DNA from 4 places in the Nonomuraea sp. N2-4H genome. Region 3 is predicted to be linked to each of the others. Evidence: riboswitches for the same ligand, from Rfam matches in the RefSeq annotation. Region 3 holds a riboswitch; each other region holds the start of a gene.
The links. Region 3 has a riboswitch for cyclic di-AMP ahead of WBK31_RS37280 (C40 family peptidase). Riboswitches for the same ligand answer to the same signal wherever they lie in the genome.
Positions count from the first base shown of each region.

Region 1: linked by a shared signal. The riboswitch ahead of WBK31_RS20565 (CHAP domain-containing protein) and the one ahead of WBK31_RS37280 (C40 family peptidase) in region 3 are both predicted to bind cyclic di-AMP.
Region 2: linked by a shared signal. The riboswitch ahead of WBK31_RS09900 (glycoside hydrolase family 25 protein) and the one ahead of WBK31_RS37280 (C40 family peptidase) in region 3 are both predicted to bind cyclic di-AMP.
Region 4: linked by a shared signal. The riboswitch ahead of WBK31_RS22765 (C40 family peptidase) and the one ahead of WBK31_RS37280 (C40 family peptidase) in region 3 are both predicted to bind cyclic di-AMP.

Region 1 covers NZ_CP147987.1:4,453,355-4,455,543, reverse strand. Annotated here, with positions in the region: gene WBK31_RS20570 (hypothetical protein) at 1-235, shown strand, start outside; gene WBK31_RS20565 (CHAP domain-containing protein) at 389-1,087, opposite strand; cyclic di-AMP (ydaO/yuaA leader) riboswitch at 1,100-1,236, opposite strand; gene WBK31_RS20560 (Gfo/Idh/MocA family protein) at 1,354-2,189, opposite strand, start outside.
Region 2 covers NZ_CP147987.1:2,182,760-2,184,948, reverse strand. Annotated here, with positions in the region: gene WBK31_RS09910 (FAD-dependent oxidoreductase) at 1-243, shown strand, start outside; partial or broken gene WBK31_RS09905 (malate:quinone oxidoreductase) at 256-759, shown strand; cyclic di-AMP (ydaO/yuaA leader) riboswitch at 948-1,093, shown strand; gene WBK31_RS09900 (glycoside hydrolase family 25 protein) at 1,105-1,848, shown strand; gene WBK31_RS09895 (SDR family oxidoreductase) at 2,033-2,189, opposite strand, start outside.
Region 3 covers NZ_CP147987.1:8,045,482-8,047,670, forward strand. Annotated here, with positions in the region: gene WBK31_RS37275 (LuxR C-terminal-related transcriptional regulator) at 17-229, shown strand; gene WBK31_RS37280 (C40 family peptidase) at 287-1,216, opposite strand; cyclic di-AMP (ydaO/yuaA leader) riboswitch at 1,339-1,486, opposite strand; gene WBK31_RS37285 (amino-acid N-acetyltransferase) at 1,764-2,189, shown strand, end outside.
Region 4 covers NZ_CP147987.1:4,946,609-4,948,797, forward strand. Annotated here, with positions in the region: gene WBK31_RS22760 (hypothetical protein) at 1-408, opposite strand, end outside; gene WBK31_RS22765 (C40 family peptidase) at 482-925, opposite strand; cyclic di-AMP (ydaO/yuaA leader) riboswitch at 1,083-1,246, opposite strand; gene WBK31_RS22770 (NlpC/P60 family protein) at 2,161-2,189, opposite strand, start outside.

The DNA.
Region 1 (2,189 bases), 3.6 Mb from region 3:
CGCCGAGACCGCCCGCCTGGAGCTGAGCCTGTCGGAGACGGCCACGTCCGCGGTCGCCGACCGCCGCGCTGGACGCCCCGTCCGGGAGCGCGGTCTTCGCCCGGTACGCCGAGGCGGCGAAGTGCCATCCAGGAGCCGTCACGCTGCTGATCACCCACCGCTTCCCGACGGTGCGGATGGCGGACCTCATCGTCGTACTCGACGGCGGCCGGATCGTGCAGTGCGGCACGCATGACGACCTCGTCGCGGTCCCGGGGCTCTACGCCGAGCTTGACGCCGTCCAGCGCCGGGCGTTCGAGAGCCCTGCATGACGAAACGCGCACCCCGGTGATGGGGCACGCGTTCTGCCGTCACGAAGAAGGTGGGAGCACCCGCCGGTGGGAGTGCGTCAGGAGGCGTACTCGGGGTAGCCGTAGCCGACGACCTGCGACTTGGGCCGGACCCGCTCCTCGACCTTGCCGTTGCCGGTGTTGCCCTCGATGGTGGTGATGGTGCCGTCGCGGTTGTCCTTGACGACGAAGCCGACGTGCTGGATGTCCTTCAGCGCCTTGCCGCCCTTCCAGGAGAAGAACACCACGGCGCCGGGCTTGGCCTCGTGGCCGAAGCGCTTGTTGGCGGCGAACCACTTGGCGTGGGCGACGGTCCAGGCGTCCCAGCCGACCTGCGGGCGGGCGCCGGTCTTCTCGCCGACCCAGGAGACGAACATCGAGCACCAGGCGGCGTTCAGGTAAGCGGTACGGCTGCCGCCGTCGCGGGCGACGGTCTCGGCCGCGCGCTGGGAGTTGGCGTACCACTGCTGGTACGGGGTGCCGCCGCCCTTGGCGTTCTCGGAGGTGCCGATCTGCGACCTGGCGACCGCGAGCACCTGGTCGGCGGTGACGTTGATCTTCGTCTCGTCCCGCTCGCCCGCCTTGTGGGCGGAGCGGGCGGTGTCCGGGTGCTTCGCGGCGGTGGCCGCGGCGACGGCGATCGAGGTGTCGGCGTGGGCCGCGGTGGGGACGCCGAGGGCCGAGGCCAGGACGCCGGCGCCGAGCACGGCGCGGGCAATGGTGTTCTTCGAGACAGCGGTAAGACGGTGCTTGGCCATCGAGGGGATTACTCCTTGCTTCCATGCCGCTTACCGGGTTAGCTGACGGGTTCGGGCGTGGAAGCTGCCCTACGGCACCGAAGTGCCGATTCACCCCAAAGGACGTGGGTCCCCGGTTCCGCACGTGGCGGATTCAGCGGTCACAGGACAAACCTGTGATCTTTCGTGCGATGGTCTGACATAGCCGGACAAACCGGACGTATGCCTTAAGATGCCCCATAAGGTAATACACGAGGCAAGAGGATTACAAATCCATAAAAGTAAAGTCAGCCGAGCTGACTGCGAGCCTCGGCCAGAAGCCCCATCATGGCAAGGGATTCGTCAAGAGGCATGATCGAGGATTCGGTCCTGCCTTCGGCCGTGGCGGCGCGGACTTCGCGGAGCTCTCCGGCGTAACCGTTGTCCGCCGGATTGAGCACGTGCTCCTCCGGCTCCATCGACGGCCCGGAGAGCACGATCCGCTGCGGTGCCCAGAACGGCGCCTGGATGTCCGCGCGCATCTGAGTACCCACAACGCTGGCCTGGTTCGGGTAATTCCCGAGCAATGAGGTCGCCACGAGAGCGTGCTTGCCGCCGGGGTAGAGCAAGACGCCGGCCGCCTCCGCGTCAACGCCGTTCGGGGCGAGCTTACCGGTGACGTGCAGGCCGGTGGGCATGCCGAGCAGGAGCTGGGCCAGCCCGAACGGGTAGATCCCCAGATCGAGCAGGGCTCCGCCGCCCAGCTCCGGCGCCCACAGCCGGTGTGCGGGGTCGTACGGGTGGGCGAAGCCGAAGCTGGCCTGCACCGACCGGATCTCGCCGAAGCGCGGGTCGTCCTTGATCAGCTGGATGAGCGGGTTGAAGCGCATCCACATCGCTTCCATCAGGAAGACCCCCGCCTCGCGGGCCAGGCGCACCATCTTCTCGGCGTCGTCCACGGTCGCGGCCAGCGGTTTCTCGCACAGCACCGCCTTGCCCGCCGCGATGGCGGCCTCGGCCACCCGCAGGTGCTGGGCGTGCGGGGTGGCGACGTAGACGGCGTCCACCGCCGGGTCCGCGCACAGCTGTTCGTAGGAGCCGTACGCCGACTCGGCGCCCAGCTCCGCCGCCAGGGCCTGCGCCC
Region 2 (2,189 bases), 3.0 Mb from region 3:
CGCGACGCCATGGCGGAGCTGCTGCCGCTGATGTTCGCCGGCCGCCCCGCGGGCGAGGAGGTGGCGCTGTGCCGCTCGCGCGGCGGCACCGACGTCGACTACGGCGTGCTGACCAGGCGGCTGTTCGCGGCACTCGAACGCGACGGTGTCGAGGTGCGGACCGGGCACGAGGTGCGCTCGCTCTCCCGTGACCGCAGGTCGTGGCGGCTGCGGGTGCGCGACCTGGCGGGCGAACGCGACTAGTTCTCGCCCCGCTTCCTCAAGCGCGGCCGCCTCACCGACCTGCCGGGCTCCATCACCCCCGGCAACCTGCCCACGCTGCTCGGCGCCGCCCACGCCGAGCGCGACATGCTGCGCTACCTCGTGGGGCAGCTCGCACAGACCGGCCGCGACCGGCTGCGGGCGCTGCGCGGGTTCGTCCCGCAGGCGCGGGCGGGCGACTGGGAGCCGATCACCGCGGGCCAGCGGGTGCAGGTGGTCAAGCCGGTGCACGGGCGCGGGTCGATCGCCGGGTTCGGCACCGAGGTGGTGACGTCGGCGTACGGCGGGCTGGCCGCCCTGCTCGGCGCATCCCCGGGCGCGTCCGCGTCCGTGGCGATCATGCTGGACGTGCTCGAACGCGCCTTCCCCGCCCGGCTGCCGGGCTGGCGGCCCGCTTTGCGCGAGCTTGTTCCGACGTACGGGATCGTGCTGTCCGACCAGCCCGGGCCGGCGCGGGAGACGGCCGGCAGGACGGCCAGGACGCTGGACCTGGACTGAGCAGAGCGAAAAACTTTACCTGTTCAGAAACCCCGGCGACATGGGGCTTACGGGCGGGTAACTCGCGCAATGCGAAGGTAATCCCTTTAGGATGCTTGCGGATACTTTTGCTAACTATGTACTTTTGCGGGTCGAGGGACGCCCACGCGTTACCTCGCATCTTTGACCGGACCGTACGCCTTCCCGATGGCGTGCGGCCGCCGAATCCGCGTTCTCGCGGAACCGGGGACCCACCTTTCCGGGGTGAATCGGACGCCCGCCCCTGGCGGCGTCCGTAGGGCACTTCCAGTCCCGAACCCGTCAGCTAACCCGGTAGGCGGCATGGAAGCAAGGAGTCAACCCCGCATGCCCAAGCTTGCCGACAACCGCAAGCGCCTCGGACTGGCGCTCGGCGGAGCCGTGCTCGCCGCCGTCACCGCCGTCACCGGCACCGCCCACGCCTCCACCGCCGACCACGGTGCCCCGCACGAGGCCACGCAGCACACCTCCCAGCACCAGGCTCGCTCCCTGACCTACGGTCTCGACATCTCCCACTACGAGCCGCAGTACGACTGGAGCTCCAGCTCCGCGCAGTTCGGCATCATCAAGGCCACGGAGGGCACCGACTTCGTCGACTCCTCCTTCGCCAGGCACTGGCGTGAGCTCGGCAGCAAGGGCATCGTGCGCGGCGCGTACCACTACGGCCACCCCGCCAACGACCCCATCGCAGACGCCAACCACTTCCTGGCCACGGTGAACTCCCAGCCCGCCAAGCCTGGCGACCTTCTGGTCCTGGACCTGGAGACCACTGACGGCAAGTCCGTCGAAGAGGTCAACGCCTGGGCCAAGGCGTGGCTGTCGTACGTGGAGAAGCAGACCGGCGTCAAGCCGATCTTCTACAGCGGCTGGAACTTCGCCAACACCTATGGCCACGGCCTGTCGCAGTACCCGCTGTGGGTCGCCCACTACAGCCGGGCCAAGGGCGCGGTCACCCCGCCGGCCGACTGGAAGACCTGGACGATCCACCAGTACACCGAAACGCCGATCGACCAGAACGTCTCTTCGCTGACGCCCGACCAGCTCCGCGCCCTCGGCCGCAAGTCCGCCTGACACGGACCCCCTCCCCCGCCGGTCCGCTGAACGCCCGGCGCGGAAACCCTCCCAGGGCTCGACCTGCGCGCCGGGCCCGCCCATGAAGCCGCGCGACGGTCCTGTTGCACGACAGGACCGTCGCGCGGCTTCTGCACGCAGACGGGCGGCCTCCTCGTGGCCTGTGTGAACGATCCGGGGGCCGTCAGGTGGCGGCAGCGGCGGCGACCCAATCCCCGTACCGGATCCCGCCGAGCCGTGCCTCACCCAGCGGAACGAGCGAGTGCTCGGCAAGCTCACTGCCGAAGTAGCGAGCGTCCGGATCGGCGACCACCTCGCGCGGGTCGCCCAGGGCGGCCAGC
Region 3 (2,189 bases):
TGGGGGAGGGCTCCCGATGGAAGTGCTCACTGAGGATGTTCAACTCAGCCACGCCGATCTCGCGTTGCTGGCGGAGCTGGCCAAAGGGGTCACGGTCGACAGGGTCGGCAGGCGGCTGGACATCAGCGGCCGCACCGTACGACGGCGGCTGCGGGTCATCTGCGACCGCATCGGCGTCGCCACGGCGATCGAGGCCGTGGCCTGGGCGGCCCGCCGCCAGCTGATCTAGCCGCGCCGATCAAGCCCGGCGGTCAGGGCCGGGCGACGGGCGCTCATTGGCGGCGGATCAGTCGGCGATGCGGACCGCGCCGGCGTAGGGCCTGTTCGCGATGGAGGCGATACGGACGACGTCGCCGGTGCGCGGGGCGTGGATCATCATGCCGCCGCCGAGGTAGATGCCCACGTGGTGCAGGTCGCTGTAGAAGAACACGAGGTCGCCGGCCCGCAGCTCAGAGCGGTCGATGTGCCGTCCGGCCGTCCACTGGCTGCCGGTGTAGTGCGGCAGCGAGATGCCGACCTGCTGGTAGGCCGCCATGACCAGGCCGCTGCAGTCATAGGAGTTGGGGCCGTCGGCGCCCCAGACGTACGGCTTGAGCTGCTGCGTCAGCGCCCACCTCGCGGCCTGGGCGGCCTTGCCGCTGCCCGGGATGGGCAGGTCGACGCGCTGGGCACGGGTGCCGGGCAGGCCCGCCTCGCCGAGCGCCCGGCGGAAGAGGTTGCTCTCGACCTTGGCGACCAGCTTGGTGATCTTGTCGCGCTTGGCGCCGAGGTCGGAGATCAGCTTCTGGACCTCGTCGATGCGGGTCTTGGCGCTCGCCCTGGCGCGCTCCGCGGCCTGCCGGGCCCTGGTGACCTGGTTGACGGCCTCGCCCTGCTGCTGCTCCAGCACGTACGTGGTGGCGGCGCGGTCGAGGAACGTGTCGGGGTCGTCGGAGGTGGCGAAGGCCAGGATGCGGCTGAGCCCGCCGGTGATGTAGGCGTTCTCGGCCAAGGCGGCCGCTTTGGCGCGCTTGGCGGCGAGATCGGCCTCACTGGCGGCCAGGGTCTTCTTCGCGGCCTCAGCGGCCCTCTTGGCGCTCTTGAGCTTCTCCCGCTGGCCGTTGTACTGCTCGGTCAGCTGCTCGATCTCGGTGTGCATCTTCTCGACCTGCTTGGCCAGGTCTTGAAGCGAGGGCTTGGGGTCGGCGGATGCCGAGCCGACGGGGGTCGCGGCCATGAACGCCGCGAGTGTGACACTTATTACACCGAGCAGGCGGGACCGCCGTGCGGCGCGTTTCGGAGGGCGGGCGTGCTTGCCCGCCGTCGTCCTCTCACGCTCGCGCGTACGCTTCACCAACCAGCTCCTTCCATCGGCGCCTGCCGGGTTAGCTGACGGGTTCGGGCCGGAGCAGCCCTACCGGTGGTGCGGATTCACCCCGGGTGGCGTTGGGGGCGCCACCGGCGGTTCCCCGGCTCCTCCCTGCGGAGGATTAGGCGTGTCGCCCGCGCGCGACACGCGGGGAACATCGTCGCTGGACACTAATGCACTCCGGGTTCGTGCTCAACCAGAACTGCCGACTCTGTTGAGGTTTCACAACCGAAGGGTCACAAGGTGATCTCGTGCCTGGCCGTACAGAACCGGTTTTATGCCGGATTTGGCGCAACTTCGGATGGGCTGCACGCCTGCTCGGAGCGCGTGCTCGGATGAGCACGAGTTGTTACAGCATGGGGCGAGACGTGGGAGTTACGGCCGAGCCGTAATGACATCTGTACCCTGGAGGGCCATGGAGCAGGTGGCCGAACTGACAGCAGCCGAGACCGCGGTGGTGGTCCGGCGTGCCCGCACACCCGATGTGCGGGCCATCAGGAGGCTTGTGGACACCTACGCGGGAGCGGGCCCGCGGCTCCTGAAGAAGGCCACCGTCACCCTGTACGAGGACGTACAGGAGTTCTGGGTGGCCGAACGGGGCGGGCAGGTCGTCGGCTGCGGCGCGCTCCACGTGCTCTGGGAGGACCTCGCCGAGGTCCGGACGGTGGCCGTGGATCCGGAGTGCCGGGGCATGGGCGTCGGCCGTCGGATCGTCTCGGCGCTCATACAGCAGGCGAAGGATCTGGGTCTGAGGCGTGTATTCTGTCTGACTTTTGAGGTCGACTTCTTCGCCCGGCTCGGCTTTCGCCAGATTCAGGGCACGCCGGTCTCACCCGAGGTG
Region 4 (2,189 bases), 3.1 Mb from region 3:
GTCCCTGCCCGTGGGGTTGAGCCTGGCGAACGACTCGGGCACGACGATCACCCGTTCGCCGTCGGCGACCGCTGCGAGCCCGTCCACGCCGCCCACCCGGGCCAGCGCGGCGGCCTCGCGGGCATCGGCCGGTACGACGATCAGGGGGCGTACGGGGCGGGCGAGCACCGCCGAGACCCTTCGGCTCGCCGTGTCGGCCCTGCGCGCCAGCTCGCCGAGCCCCGTGGCGTCGTGGCCCACGACCGTGGACCATGTGCCGCGGCGCACGATGTGCGGGCCCGGCCACAGGTCGCGTACCGGCTGGGGCAGGATCGGCGCGCCGGGCAGCGGGGCGGCGGCCGACGCGAGCGAGGCGGCGGCGAGCACCAGCCCGGCCGCCAGGGCACGTCGGCTCACCTGCTCAGGCACAGCCCCGATGGTAGGTGGTCCCCTGACACGCGAGAGCCCCGTCCGGATCGGGGAGGATCCGCACGGGGCTTCTTCACGCGCCGGGACGGACGGCGCCGACGAAGGACGCCTTACGCCATCCGCTCAGCTTGTCGATGCGTACCCGTTCACCCGTCCGAGGTGAATGGATCATTCTGCCTTTGCCGACGTACATGCCCACATGGCCGAGCCCGTTGAAGAACATCAGGTCACCAGGCTGCAGGTTGCGCCAGGAGACCTTCTTCCTGACGCGGGCGAACTGGCTGCTCGCCACGCGCGGGAGCTTGACGCCGGCCTTCCTCCAGGCGTACTGGACGAGACCGGAGCAGTCGAACGAACCAGGTCCGGTGGCTCCGTAACGGTACGGGTCACCGATCTGCTTCTTGGCCACGGCGACGGCCTTGCTGGCCCTCGCCCTCTGCAGGGCGGCTCTGGCGGCCCTCTTGCGGGCCTTGGCCGAGATGGCGGTGCGGGCGGTGGTGGCCGCCTTCACCGTCATTCCGGCCGCCGCACTGGCTTCGCGGGTCGTCGCCGCCTGAGCCTCGGGGGCATGGAGGACCATACCTCCGGCTGTCACAGTCAACGTGAGTGCGACACCACTCAGGGCAAGGCGGGACAGGCGGGGGTTCTGCAGGGATTCAGACAGGATTTCTCCTTGGGTCTTCCACGAACGCCTACCGGGTTAGCTGACGGATTCGGGCGTGGAAGTCGCCCTACGGCGCGATGGCGCGCCGATTCACCCCTGATCCTTTGGGGACGTGGGATCGCTGGGTCCCCGGCTCCGTGCCTCCTGTCTGCACGGATTCGGCAGGTCGCGCCCCGATCGATGAGTGCGATGGGGATGTCGGGGCCGACCGGCGGATATGTAGCTGTCTCACATCGGGAGGGACCGATGATCGGTTCGCGACGACATGGCTTGTCCGCCGCGACGCCAGAAGTTACGCCGAACGGTCACGAATCGGCAAAGCCCGAGTAACGCTGTAAAGATCAGATAGGGGTATTTGTCAGACTCAGAACCGCTGCTGGGACCCCAGGCGCCGTGACCAAAATGTGACCTCACTCACAATTCTTTTCCCGCTGCTGTGTAAGGTCCCATCCGCCACAACTGTCACCTTGGTCACAAACGTGAACATCGTTCCCGCGCGATCTCCGGCCTGGGCGAACGGTTGTTGTGACAGACGTAACTTCCGAATTTCCCCGATTTCCGACAGGCCCTAGCAGCAAGATCACGCCCGTGGCCACTGATCAAGTCCGTCGCCACCACGCTCCCTACGAAGTGGCGTAGTAGAAGGAGAGCGACGCGATTCACACATCGAAGAACGGCGACTAAAAGGAATAGCGGCTCCACATGGTGACCGATCGAAAACGGCCGGATGGCAGGCTTTCGGGCCGGTTCCCCGCCCCGCCGGACCGGCCTCGTCACCAAGCCCGAGATCCCCCTGCCACTCGGCTGGATCGCACCCCACCGGATCGGCCGAAGCCGGTTCACCACCCCACCGGACCGGCCGAAGCCGGTTCACCACCCCACCGGACCGGCCGAACCCCGCAGACCGGCCGAAGCCGGTTCCCCGCCCCGCGGAGCGGCCGAATGGGCGGGCGATGGCCTTGGAGGAGCGCTGACAAAAGCGGCCGGCCCGCTCATAGAGGCTGCGCGCTACGTCGCAGACCTTCGTACGAGCGGGCCGGCCCTTGAGAAACGGGTGCAACCAGGCGGGTCACCCCGCCACGTCAGCCTTACGGGCGGATCGCGCCGACGAGGCGGC